Regions from separate parts of the Clostridium sp. AN503 genome, predicted to be linked through region 1. Evidence: predicted binding sites of a transcription regulator. Region 1 holds the regulator's gene; the other holds the start of a gene.
What was found. The regulator HrcA, encoded in region 1, represses chaperone genes, less so after heat shock. The targets are predictions, from matches to a motif close to TGTTAGCACTCNNNNNNNNNGAGTGCTAACA.
Positions count from the first base shown of each region.

Region 2: a site for HrcA is predicted at 1,738-1,768, ahead of htpG (molecular chaperone HtpG). Genes of this name have one in related genera too.

Region 1 is NZ_JBFDTP010000002.1:2,650,822-2,653,938, reverse strand. Features, by position in the region: gene AB1I67_RS19675 (3D domain-containing protein) at 1-11, opposite strand, end outside; gene AB1I67_RS19670 (3D domain-containing protein) at 245-793, opposite strand; gene hrcA (heat-inducible transcriptional repressor HrcA) at 1,014-2,051, shown strand; gene grpE (nucleotide exchange factor GrpE) at 2,058-2,675, shown strand; gene dnaK (molecular chaperone DnaK) at 2,753-3,117, shown strand, end outside.
Region 2 is NZ_JBFDTP010000002.1:579,546-582,662, reverse strand. Features, by position in the region: gene htpG (molecular chaperone HtpG) at 1-1,623, opposite strand, end outside; gene AB1I67_RS09945 (DUF5721 family protein) at 1,804-2,301, opposite strand; gene AB1I67_RS09940 (hypothetical protein) at 2,328-2,453, opposite strand; gene AB1I67_RS09935 (peptidylprolyl isomerase) at 2,455-3,117, opposite strand, start outside.

The DNA.
Region 1 (3,117 bases):
TTTTTCATCATATTTTTTGTCCTTTCTTTCAACAAAATTGTTACTGTGCAAAAAATCAACAAAACATTCACACATTCTAAATATATGTAACAATTTCGTAATATATGAGCGACAAGTCCCTATTTTACATTATTTTTCCAATTTGTCAAGAAAAAATCGTAAAAAAGAGCAGATACACTATATATAGTATCTGCTCTCTCAATATATTGTAGTTATTAAAAAAACGCAAATTAGAAAGATAGCGCTACGGCTCAACTGAGAAAACTTCCTGAGTCTTCATCCCGTGAGCTACGGCAGCATCATGATTGTCGTAATAGATGTCGAGCCAATTGCCCTTTACGCTGGAGCCCATATCCTCCACCGTGTAGATGACGTCACCGATCATCAGCCGGGTCCCGATCGGAAAGACTGACAGATCTGCGGAGACAGTGTGATTGGCTTTCGGTACGGTTCCGGAGTAAGTAAGGCTGTGGCCGCCGGAGCACTCAGAACAATTGCAGTAGCCGGTAGTCGTAAACATCCCCAGCGAAGCTCCTTTTGAACCGGATTCCTTCGGTGCGGCCTCAGGCTGCCTGGAAACAGCGCCCACGTCAGAGGCTTCGCCGGTGCCGCAGGTGATGACCTGTGACTGTGCGTCAGCATCCTCATCAGCGGACTTTCCAGTTGTTACGATGGTAACGCCGATGTCTGAACCCGGGCCGCTTTCGGCTGCCCATACAGGCAGGCTAAGGGATAAAATGCATATTAAAGTCAGAAATAATCGAAACGTGTTATGGAAATCTCTTTTGTTCATATGTTACCTCTCAATCATTTTTTAGGGGGTACCAATTTCCATTATATTACAAAAATGTTAAATGTCAAGAAAGGAACGTAATATGTGTCTCTTAATATAGAAAAAGAAAAGTTTTTTTTAAAAAGTCTTGACAAAACGGATGCAGTAAAGTATATTAATCACAGAATGTTAGCACTCCTCAACAACGAGTGCTAACAAAACCAGAAACGGAGGTCGCCGAATGGAACTGGATGATAGAAAAGTTACAATATTAAAAGCCATCATCAAGACATACCTGGAGACAGGTGAACCGGTTGGGTCCAGGACCATATCCAAGTATACGGACTTAAAGCTGAGTTCCGCGACCATCCGCAATGAGATGTCTGATCTGGAGGAGCTGGGCTACATCCTACAGCCTCATACCTCTGCTGGACGGATCCCATCTGATCAGGGATACCGGTTCTATGTAGATCAGATCATGCAGGAGAAAGAGCAGGAAGTGACTGAGGTCAAGGAGCTGATGATCCAGCGGGTGGACCGGGTAGAGCTGGTACTGAAAAAGCTGGCACAGCTTCTGGCGAACAACACCAATTATGCAGCCATGATCAGCGGTCCCCAGTATCATCACAACAAGCTGAAATTCATCCAGCTGTCCCAGATGGATGAGAGAAAGCTTTTGGTAGTCATTGTGGTAGAAGGGAATCTGATCAAGAATACCATGATGGATGTGCCGGATGAAATCACCCGGGAGGAACTGCTCAATCTGAATATCCTGCTGAACAGCGCGCTCAACGGGCTGACCATTGCGGAAATCAATCTGGATGTCATCAGCCGTTTAAAGGAACAGGCCGGGCCGCACAGCCATGTGGTAGACCTGGTGCTCAATGCGGTGGCGGCAGCCATTCGGGCGGATGACGAGGACCTGCAGATATATACCAGCGGAGCCACTAATATTTTCAAATACCCGGAGCTGAGCGATGGGGAAAAGGCCAGTCAGCTGCTCAGTACCCTCGAACAGAAGGAGATGCTCCAGGAGCTGATCGACGATGTGAATGCATCGGAGGAAAATACCGGGATCCAGGTGTATATCGGGGATGAGACACCGCTTCAGACCATGAAGGACTGCAGCGTGGTGACAGCCAACTACGAGCTGGGCGAGGGAATCCGGGGTACGATCGGTATCATCGGTCCCAAGCGCATGGATTACGAAAAGGTGCTTTCCACCTTAAAGAATCTCATGAAGCAGTTGGATGCCACGTTTAAAAATGAAGAAAGGTGATAGACCATGAGCCAGGACAATAAGAAAGACACGAGCGCCTGCCGGCAGGAGGCAGAAGATATAGACACCACGGAAGCAAATCCAGCCGGTCAGGAGGCAGCAGAGCCTGCTGGTGAAGGCATGGCGGGAAACCAGGAGGAGCAAAACGGACGGGAGGACAGCAGTCACAAGGATGACAGGAAGAAGGACCCGAAGGATGCGCAGATCGAGGAATTGCAGGACCGCCTGAAACGCCAGATGGCAGAGTTTGATAATTTCCGTAAACGCACGGAAAAGGAAAAGACCGCTATGTATGAGATCGGAGCCAGGGATATGATTGAGAAGATCCTCCCGGTGCTGGACAATTTCGAGCGGGGTCTGGCAGTCATGCCGCAGGGCGAGAAGTCAAGCGCCTTTGCGGAAGGCGTAGAAAAAATCTATAAGCAGTTTGTGAAAACGCTGGAAGATGCCGGTGTGGAAGCAATTGAAGCTGTGGGCCAGCAGTTTGACCCGAACCTGCACAATGCAGTGATGCATGTGGAGGATGAGAAATACGGAGAGAATGAGATCTCCATGGAGATGCAGAAAGGTTACAAGTACCGCGGGACAGTCGTCCGGCATAGCATGGTGCAGGTAGCAAATTGACATTGAGCACTTGGCAACTATGAGCTTAGTCGAGTGGAACACGCAGCGGCAAACAACAAATTTAGGAGGAGAAAACTATGAGCAAGATTATTGGTATTGACTTAGGAACAACCAACAGCTGTGTAGCTGTTATGGAAGGCGGAAAGCCGGTAGTGATCCCGAACCAGGAAGGTTCCCGCACTACCCCGTCTGTGGTGGCATTCACCAAGACCGGTGAGAGACTGGTCGGCGAACCCGCAAAGCGTCAGGCAGTGACCAACGCAGACCGCACCATTTCTTCCATCAAGAGACATATGGGCACCGATTACAAGGCAACCATCGACGGCAAGAGCTATACCCCGCAGGAGATTTCCGCGATGATCCTTCAGAAGCTGAAAGCAGATGCAGAAGCTTACCTGGGCGAAAAGGTAACCGAGGCAGTTATCACCGTTCCGGCATATTT
Region 2 (3,117 bases), 2.1 Mb from region 1:
CGCATTGGTCTTAAACTCCTCGTCGTCCTCCTTCACTTCCTCCTTGAAGGTATCATTAAGCTCCGCATCGATCCGCAGGAACTTCAGCCCCTCGTTCTTCTGCTCCAGATGTCCGATGAACGGGCTGTCGATGTTGTGGGGCAGGATCACCGCATCCAGGCCCTCAGCCCTAAACATGTTGATATACTGGCTCTGCTCCTTCTCATCGGTCACATAGAAAATGGTATTCTCATGCTTTTCCTTGTTCTCCTCCAGGCAGTCCTTCAGCGTTAAATATTTGCCCTCCAGGTTCTTGAACAGGATGTAATCATTCATCTTCTCCGCAAACTTCTCATCCTTTAAGCAGCCGAATTTGATGAACGGAGCGATATCGTCCCAGTATTTCTCATAGGTCTCACGGTCTGTCTTGCACATTCCGCTTAACTTGTCCGCCACCTTCTTGGTGATGTAGTCGGAGATCTTTTTCACAAATCCGTCATTCTGCAGCGCGCTCCGGGAAACGTTGAGCGGCAGGTCCGGACAGTCGATGGCGCCCTTTAACAGCATCAGGAATTCCGGAATCACCTCTTTGATATTGTCGGCGATAAATACCTGGTTATTGTACAGCTTGATGGTCCCTTCAATGGAATCATACTCCGTGTTGATCTTCGGGAAATACAGGATTCCCTTTAAGTTGAACGGATAGTCCATATTCAAATGGATCCAGAACAGCGGCTCTTTATAATCCATAAATACCCTGCGGTAAAATGCCCGGTATTCCTCCTCGGTACACTCGTTGGGATGCTTGCTCCACAGCGGGGTCGTGTCATTTAACGCTACCGGGCGTTTTAAGATCTTGTAACGCTCCTTTGCAGGCTCGATCTCAACGGTCTCCTTCTCGCCGTTCTCATTCTCCTTCTCCTCGGTTTTCGCTTCCTCCACCACGGTCTCCACGATGGTGTCTTTGTCGGTCAGCTCCTCTTTATCAATCGTCTCATACTGCGGCTCCCCTTTGGCATTGTCCAGATAGATCGGCACCGGCATGAAGGAGCAGTACTTCTCCAGCACCTCGCGGGCGCGGTACTCGTTGGAGAACTCATAGCTGTCCTCATTGAGATACAGGGTAATGGTGGTCCCCGGCTCCGTCTTGTCCCCGTCCTTCATCTCAAAGGTCAGTCCGCCGTCAGACTCCCAGTGCACCGGTGCGCTGCCTTCCTGATAGGACAACGTGTCGATCGTCACCTTGTCCGCCACCATGAAGGAAGAATAGAAGCCCAGGCCGAAATGTCCGATGATCTGGTCCTCGTTTGCCTTATCCTTATATTTCTCCAGGAAATCCTGAGCGCCGGAGAATGCGATCTGGTTGATATACTCCTCCACCTCAGCTTCGGTCATGCCGATACCATTGTCCGTCACGCGGATAGTCTTATCCTCCGGGTTCACGGTCACCTGAATCTTGTATTCCATCCCCTCCGGCTTCGTATACTCGCCCATCAGCTCCAGCTTCTTAAGCTTGGTGATAGCGTCGCAGCCGTTGGAAACCAGCTCACGGTAGAAAATGTCGTGGTCGGAATACAGCCACTTTTTAATGATCGGAAATATGTTTTCACTGTTAATGGATAAATTGCCTGTTCTTTCGCTCATGATCATGCACTCCTTTTTGTGGTTATTTTAGAATCTTCTTTTTTCTCCGCCCCTGCCGTTTACAGGAAGCCCTGAGGATTATTTTAATACGCCTGTGGGCAAATGTCAACAAAAAATCAGCACTCAATCGTGTTGAGTGCTAGTAATTTGAAATATTTTATTCTTTTTTAATAAAATGCCTTATTCCTCGATAAACGGGATCTTCCTGTCCTTGAAAAACAGCCTCGCGGCCTCATCCCACTCGATCTCGATCTGCCTGTCAAGGGTAAAGATATTGAGAGAGGTACCACTGATGCAGTGAATCGCATTGTTCTCATAACGAATATTCATATAAAGTCCGTTGATCTGATCTACTGTAAAATCCAGCTGGGCATTCCTAAGGAACTCCTCCACCTCGGTCGGCTTGAGCTGCAGAGTGATCTGAAAGCTCTCCGGCAGCTCTTTTCCCTTGATCAGCGAATAGCAGATGGGCTTTAGCACCTTCCAGTAGGACAGCTCCTCGATCCGGTTCTCCTCCAGCTCCCGCTCCGAATAATACCCCTGGCGGATATGCCCGTCGATCGTAAAGGCATTAAAAGTGATGATGCTCGCTTCCCGCACCAGCCAGTCGTCAAAAGTATCCCCCACAAACAACTGTACTGTAAAGTTTTTAAGATCCTCCATCTTCAGTGCAACCATATGTGTCTCCCCCCGTATCTTCTCCCTTATGGATTCATAAAATCCTGGTACATCTCAAAAAATCCCGTGGTCGTGGAAGCCGCCCCGTCTGTCAGGGAAATATCATCCCAGATGCTTCCCCGGATCTCCACCGGATGTTCCGCCGCAAACACGTCATAGATCTCCCGGAACGCCTGGTTCTTCCGTCTGCAGCGCCAGCTTCTGCTTCCGCTCCAGGGTGGCCTCCTCATCGTAATCGTTGATGCATTTCACAATGTACCATGCTCCGCCGTCCTCGATGACGGAACTGATCTGCCCTGATTCCAGAGCAAATACCACGTCCTCATACGCCTTCGCCCGCTCGCTGCGCCCCACAGACTTTTCGATACTGTCATCCTCAGAAACAGTGCGGGCTATGGATGAGAAATCAGCGTTCTCTACAGTGACCTGGCCGTAGATCTCCTGCGCCCGGGCGGCGTCCCCCAGCCTGATCTCCTGGACCGTGATGACCTTTGCCTCACTGTCGCTGATCTCCAGGTTCACATCCTTCGTCAGCTCATCCACCAGCTTGTTGGCCCGGTGATATGCCTCATACATCGTATAGATATCATCCTTTCCTGCCCCGGTATAAGCCCGGTCCTCCTCCGACAGGGACTCATAGTACTGCTCAGAAAGCTCCCTGAGACGCTCCTTCTCCTGGCTGGTCAGGCTGATCTCCTCCTGGTCCGCCAGAAGGTTCATGGTCTTCATCTCCCGCAGGAAATCCTGGATCTCTCCCAGAAGATAGTGCTGAAATGTGGTCCCGTCATCGTCGACCTGCACATTCCAGATCTGATC